3 regions of the Arthrobacter sp. NPDC093125 genome follow, and region 2 is predicted to be linked to each of the others. Evidence: riboswitches for the same ligand, from Rfam matches in the RefSeq annotation. Region 2 holds a riboswitch; each other region holds the start of a gene.
What was found. Region 2 has a riboswitch for S-adenosylmethionine ahead of ACIP9X_RS15165 (DUF1737 domain-containing protein). Riboswitches for the same ligand answer to the same signal wherever they lie in the genome.
Positions count from the first base shown of each region.

Region 1: another riboswitch for S-adenosylmethionine. It lies ahead of ACIP9X_RS05455 (aminotransferase class V-fold PLP-dependent enzyme); the one in region 2 lies ahead of ACIP9X_RS15165 (DUF1737 domain-containing protein).
Region 3: another riboswitch for S-adenosylmethionine. It lies ahead of ACIP9X_RS10590 (homoserine O-acetyltransferase); the one in region 2 lies ahead of ACIP9X_RS15165 (DUF1737 domain-containing protein).

Region 1 covers NZ_JBIVOQ010000002.1:209,285-211,540, reverse strand. Annotated here, with positions in the region: gene ACIP9X_RS05455 (aminotransferase class V-fold PLP-dependent enzyme) at 1-950, opposite strand, end outside; SAM riboswitch class IV at 986-1,099, opposite strand; gene hisN (histidinol-phosphatase) at 1,269-2,081, opposite strand; gene ACIP9X_RS05445 (ribosome small subunit-dependent GTPase A) at 2,148-2,256, opposite strand, start outside.
Region 2 covers NZ_JBIVOQ010000008.1:44,337-46,592, forward strand. Annotated here, with positions in the region: gene ACIP9X_RS15155 (O-succinylhomoserine sulfhydrylase) at 1-356, opposite strand, end outside; gene ACIP9X_RS15160 (rhodanese-like domain-containing protein) at 357-767, opposite strand; gene ACIP9X_RS15165 (DUF1737 domain-containing protein) at 764-1,072, opposite strand; SAM riboswitch class IV at 1,086-1,199, opposite strand; gene ACIP9X_RS15170 (NtaA/DmoA family FMN-dependent monooxygenase) at 1,443-2,256, shown strand, end outside.
Region 3 covers NZ_JBIVOQ010000004.1:195,691-197,946, reverse strand. Annotated here, with positions in the region: gene ACIP9X_RS10595 (VOC family protein) at 1-527, opposite strand, end outside; SAM riboswitch class IV at 716-830, shown strand; gene ACIP9X_RS10590 (homoserine O-acetyltransferase) at 843-2,000, shown strand.

The DNA of each region.
Region 1 (2,256 bases), on a different contig from region 2:
TGCCAGCTGTCCTGGTCAAGGGCAGCGATCACCTGGGTGGCGCGGGCGAGCGTGGCTGCACCCAGGACGTTGGGTGAGCCGCCTTCGTGGCGGGCGGGGCCGGTGGTCCAGCTGACGCCATCAATCCGGGCTTCGCTGACGGCGCCGCCGCCCGCAAGGTGCGGCGTTCCGGCGTCGAGCCAGTCAGGGCGTCCGACCAGAACGCCGGCGCCGAAGGGCGCGTAGAGCTTGTGGCCGGAGAAGGCGAGGTAGTCGACGTCGTCCGCGGCAATGTCGACGCGGCGGTGCGGCGCGAGCTGTGCCGCGTCCACCACGATCCGGGCGCCGAATTCGTGGGCCAGCGCCGCGAGGCGGCGGATCGGCAGGATCTCGCCGGTGACATTGGAGGCGCCGGTCACTGCGAGGAGGCTGACGTCGCCGTGCTGCAGTTCGGCCCGAAGGCTTTCAATTGTGGCCTCCAGGGAGTCTGAGGCCACCACGCTGCGGTGCGGAACACCCTGCCAGGGCAGCAGGTTGGCGTGGTGTTCGATGTCCAGATACAGGACTTCCCCGGTGTGGTGGTGGTCTTCCACGGGCAGGCAGCCGGCCAGCAGGTTCAGGGAATCCGTGGTGTTGCGCGTGAAGATCACGGAGTCGTCGGGGCGGCCGCCGACGAACTCGCGGACGATGTTCCGGGCGTTTTCATAAACGGACGTGCTGATCTGCGAGGCGTATCCGGCGCCGCGGTGCACGCTGGCGTAGAACGGCAGGATCTCGTTGAGGTAGGCGGAGACCACGGACAGCGCCGGGGCGGAGGCGCCGTAGTCGAGGTTGGCGTAGCGCACGTGGCCGCCCTGTATGAGCGGGGCCTGGATCTCGGCACCGGTCACTGCTGCCAGCGGCCGTCCGGCAGCGGCGAAGTGATCGTCGATCAGGCCTGCGACGGTGGAAGGGAAGGTTGCAATTGTCATGGGACCTCGCTGAGAAAGGGACCCCTGGTGACGGGGATCCGCGCTTGCCGTGTCCGTTCCGGATCGGCCTGGTCGTCACCCGGGGCACCCCACCGCGAATGGAGGGTTGCCGGCCAGCAAACCGGGGTTTTGCGCTGGCACTCGTGACCTGTAAAGAGCGTAGAACATCCTGCAGGCCGGTGAAAAAGACCGGCGCGAATGTTAAGCGGTTTGTTACGGAGTTCTTGTTTGTCGCCGATTGCCGAACTTACGACGGCGGGTGCGCACCTGAGGGGGCACCCGCCGTCGTAATATTCCGGTCAGACGGCTATTGCCGAACTAGAGCAGATCGTCCAGCTGCGGGTTGAGGCGCTTGAGGACCTCGGAATGAAGAATCGAGTTGGTGGCAAGCGCGTTGCCCCCAAAGGGTCCGTCCGTTCCCTCCAGCGAGGTGAAGCGGCCTCCGGCCTCGGTGACGATGGGCACCAGCGCAGCCATGTCGTACAGGTTCAGTTCGGGCTCGCATGCGATGTCCACGCAGCCTTCGGCCACCATGCAATAGGACCAGAAATCACCGAAGGCACGGGTGCGCCAGACCTCGTCGGTGAGCGCGAGGAAATCATCCAGGTTTCCACGCTCCTTCCAGCCGCCCAGGCTCGAGTAGGACAGCGATGCGTCGGAGAGCTTTGAAACGTTTGAGACCCTGAGCCGGGTGGCGGCCGCCAGGGAACGGCCCATGTACGCGCCCGCGCCCTTGGCTGCCCACCAACGCTTGCCAAGTGCCGGCGCGCTCACGACACCCACCACCGGTTCGCCCTCATCAACGAGGGCAATCAGGGTGGCCCAGACGGGCACTCCGCGGACGAAGTTCTTGGTCCCGTCGATGGGGTCGATGATCCAGCGCCGGGAGCCATGGCCCGAACTGCCGAACTCCTCGCCGAGCACGGCGTCGCGCGGCCGGGACCTGGACAGCTGGCCGCGGATCGACTCCTCTGCTGCTTTGTCGGCGTCCGTGACCGGCGTCAGATCCGGCTTGGTTTCGATCTGAAGGTCAAGGGCCTTGAACCGGCTCATGGTTTGGTCATCCACGGAATCCGCCAAGACATGGGCCAGGCGCAGATCATCGTTGTAGGTCGAAGCGGGTTGGGTCATGGTTCCAAACTACCGTCAAAGGACCGTGGGGGCGGGGATGTCAGGATGCCGGAGGCCCGGAGCGGGTCAGCCGACGGTGCCGAGTTCCTTCGTTTCCTGTGCCTCCGCGCGCGGATCGGTGCCCAGGAGCCGGCGCAGGGAGGCGAGCCGGGCGGGACCGGACGGTCCGGCATGA
Region 2 (2,256 bases):
AAGCAAGAGCCGAACAGGGACCGGGCGGCCACGATGCGGTCGCCGGCGCCCAGCAGCGCGCCCAAAGCGGTGAACACGGCGGACATGCCCGACGCGGTCGCGAAGCAGGCCTCCGTCCCTTCGAGGAGGCGCAGGCGTTCCTGGAAGGTGGCGACGGACGGGTTGCCGTAGCGGGAGTAGACGAAGCGCTCGTCCTCGCCAGTGAACGCCCGCTCAGCGGCCGCCGCCGACTCGTAAACGAAGCCGGAGTTGAGGAAAATCGGCTCCGTGGTCTCCTGGAAATTGGTGCGGTCCAGCCCGCCGCGTACGGCCTGGGTCTCGGGGCTCCAGCCGGCGGCATCTTGATTGAAAGTCACTTAGTTTTTTCCCAGGTTGGTCGGGAGGCCGCGGTTCTTCCAGCCGTTGACGGTGCGCTCGCCATAGCGGTCGGGTTCGCCCTCAAACCCTTCGAGGACGTTGTACGAGGTGAAGCCGGCCTGCGTGGCGGCAATGGCGGCGGCGATGGAGCGCTGGCCGGACCGGCACAGGAACACAAGCTCCGTGCCTTGGTCCTCCGGCGCCTGCTGCCGGAGGTGCTCGATGAAGTCCGGGTTAGGGATGCCGCCGGGGAAGGTCCACTGGATGAACAGCGGGTCATTCTCGGTGGCCTTGGTGTCAGGGATGCCGATGTGGGCCCATTCGCCCTCGGTGCGGACGTCCACCAGGACGGCGCCTTCCTCCAGCTTTGCCCAGGCCTCCTCCGGGGTGAGGTCTCCGGCGTAGCTCATGCGTGCCCCTCGAATGCTTCCGCGTCCAGGTTCTCGTCAGAGTCCAGCTGGTCCACTGCCGTGGCAACCGCAGCGTCTGCCGTGGCGACGGCGACGGGGAGGACGACGGCCTGCGCCACGATCACGTCCCTGCCGTTGAAGGCGGCCGTGGGGCTGCCGTGCAGCACGTAGCCTTCGGCCAGCGCGTCGGAAATGCGCTCACAAAAGGCACGGTTGTCCGGCCCGGTAATCAGGCGGTAGGCCAGCTTGTCCTCAGATGTAACCTGCTGGGTTGGCAGGGTAACGCCGGCGGGGGCTTCCGTCATGACGGATCTCCTTCTCTCACGCTTGCAGCTCGAAGTGGTCGATATGCCGAGTATTCACCTGAGGCACCCCGCCGCGAGGGAGGGTTGCCGACCGGCCAGTCAGGGCTTGGCGCCGGTACTCATGACTCCCCAAAAACGTAACACCGACGACGGCGGCGCGCACCGCCGTCGTCGTCATGTTCCGTAACGCTTCCGGCCGCAGCGCGGCGGCACTGACGGGCCTGCCGGGACCTCCGAACCGGCCGCACCTGGTCCCGCGCCGCGGTTACAAAGGGGCTGCCCGGGTGCATAATGACGGAAGATGAACCGCCGTAACGCCGGATGAAACCAGGCAGCAGTGAATGAGTCGAACGCCAGTACAGTCCGTCCCATGCTCCATTTTGGGTGGTTTGTGGGCCACGGGTTCGGGGTTCAGGGCTGGGGGACGCCGGGCTACGGGATCGGTTACGACTGGAAGAAACCGGCGCTGTACCAGCACGCGGTGCGGGAGTTCGAGCGGGCCGGACTGGACCTGTTTATCATCGAGGATTCCCTGACCGTACCGGACACCTACGGGGGAACAGCTGAGGTGTCCCTCGCGCAGGCGTCCTTCGCGCCTAAGCACGATCCGCTGGCCCTGGTGCCGTACCTGCTTTCCGCCACGGATCACCTGGGCATTGTCCCCACGGTCAGCGCGTCCTTTTACCCGCCGTTCACGGCGGCCCGGCTGCTGGCCACGCTGCAGCACTTCTCCAACGGCCAGCTCGGCTGGAACGTGGTGACCTCCGGCAGCGACCTCGCCGCCCAGAACTACGGCGTGGACCAGCAGATCGAGCACGACCTCCGCTATGAGAAGGCGGAGGAGTTCGTGGACGTGGTGCGGAAGCTGTGGCGCAGCTGGGAACCGGACGCCGTCGTGGAGGATTCCCGGGCCGGTGTCTTCGCCGACCACACCAAGGTGCGCCCGATCCATCACAGCGGCGAGTTCTTCAAGGTGCGCGGCCCGCTGAACACGGCCCCCCTGCCCGAGGAGCCCGTGCTGGTGCAGGCAGGTGCGTCGCCGCGGGGCAAGGCGTTCGCGGGCGGGAATGCGGACGTCGCCATTGCGCTCGCGCGCGGCGTGGACGGCATGAAGGCCTACCGGGATTCCATCCGGGCCGAGGCAGCCGGGGCAGGCCGCAACCCGGACGACGTCAAGGTGCTGT
Region 3 (2,256 bases), on a different contig from region 2:
TCGCCGAGCCATTCGGTGACCCGTTCGGCCGAGCCGGCGATGGTGAGGCTGGACATCTTGACGTTGCTGTCATAGGCGTTGGACGGGTGGAGCGAGGGGTCGCCCTCCCACTTCAGCATGTACGGAACCTGCGGGTCGGCGATGAGGCCCAGAATCCCGATCTGCTTCCAGATGAGTTCGCGGCCGTCCGGGAACTTGCGGTTGCCGTTGACGGCGGCGCGTCCGAGACGCTCCTCGAACGGGGCAAGGTCGTCCACTTCGACGCACCAGCCCATCCAGCCGCCTCCGGCAGCTGAGCGAGCCCGCACAGCCTGTCCGAAAGGTGCCTTGTCCGACGCCGGGTGGTCCAGGACCTCCACGACCTCAAGGTATTTGTGCCCGGCGAGCGGGATAATCATGTTCCGGGTTCCGAAACGGGGGTGTACTCCACCCTTTACGGCTTCAACGCCGAGGGCAGACGCGATACGTTCAGTGGTGGCAGCCAGGCCATCGTGTTCACAGGCGTAAGAGACGTGATCCATGCGCATGCCCTCATCTTGGCATCTTGTGACGCGGCTCTCAGCTAAGGGTGCCCTAACCCCTGCAGAGGCCCGTGAAAACCGCGGATTCCAGTGGTCTTTCTGCGTTGCGCTTGCCCGTTAGCCTGCGGGTCAGGGAGTCACATAGGCGTCATAATCTTCGCGAAGCCGGTGGCCCGTTTCGTAAGCTGGTTCAAGGTCATGAGTGCCAGCAACAGCCCCGGCTTGCTGGCCGGCAACCCTCCTTCCGCGGTGGGGTGCCCCGGGTGAAGACCTGGCCTGCGGTCAACTGGCGGCAGGCAAGCGCGCAGAAGAGGTATCCCAATGACGATTTCCGCCACCCGCACGGACGCTTCCGACGATACTGTCAGTACGGCTCCAAGCAGCACGCCGCTGGACGGCACGCTCCGGTATGCCGGCATCGGCAGCCTCCAGCTGGAGGCCGGCGGATTCCTCCCTGACGTCACCCTTGCCTACGAAACCTGGGGGACGCTGAACGCAGACGGCTCCAACGCCATCCTGGTGGAACATGCCCTCACCGGGGACACCCATGTGACCCGGGGTGGCCAGGAAGGCGGTGAAGAGGGCTGGTGGGAGCAGCTGGCCGGCCCCGGCGCACCGGCGGACACCAACAAATTCTTTGTCGTCTCCATCAACATCCTGGGCGGTTGTTACGGATCTACCGGGCCGTCGTCGGAAGCCCCCGACGGCAAGCCGTGGGGATCCCGCTTCCCGCTGGTGACCCTCCGGGACTCCACTGCTGCCGAAGCGCGCCTGGCGGACCAGCTCGGCATCAGCAGCTGGTTCGCCGTCCTGGGCGGTTCCATGGGCGGCGCCCGCGCGCTCGAGTGGGCTGTCAGCTACCCGGACAGGGTGCGCCGCTGCGGTGTGATCTCCGTGGGTGCGAGCAGCACGGCCGAACAGATTGCCTTTGCCCAGGCGCAGACCCTCGCCATCCGGCAGGATCCCAACTTCAACGGCGGCGACTATTACGGGGGACCGCTGCCCGAGGCCGGCCTGGCGCTCGCCCGACGGATCGCCCACATCACGTACCGTTCGGCGCACGAGCTGGACTTCCGCTTTGGCCGGAACGCCCAGGGCAGCGAATCCCCGTTCGAGGCCGATGCCCTGGGAGCCCGCGGCCGGTACCAGGTGGAGAGCTACCTGGATCACCAGGGGCACAAGCTGGTCCGGCGCTTCGACGCCAACAGCTACATCGCCCTCACCGAAGCCCTCATGAGCCACGACATCTGCCGTGGACGGGGAACACTGAAGGAAGCGCTCGCCCGGACCACTGCCGAGTTCTTTGTCGCCGCCGTCGATTCAGACCGGCTCTACTTCCCGTCGCAGTCCCGCGCGCTCGCTGAGGCCCTGCCCGGCAACGTTGACGTGCACGTGATTGAAGCTCCTATCGGCCACGACGGCTTCCTGACGGAGATCGGGCAACTCAACGAGCAGCTGCGCACACATCTGCTGGACTGAATTGGGCTGAACGGAACGGAGCGGGAGTAGCCAAAAGGTGCTGTCAGTAATAATGGCGGGCCTTGCCGGTCATTACTGACGGGTAGTCAAACCCGCTGCTTGTGCATTTATGCAGATGCGTTCTGCACTTTTTGTCGTTGAGCTTGCAGGCAATTGCAGACCATACTCATGTGAACCGGCGATTCGTGGTGTACCTCACACGCGTTCGCCAAAGACTGGTCCCAGTGGTGTCGACGAAGACGCCGAAGGAGTTCAC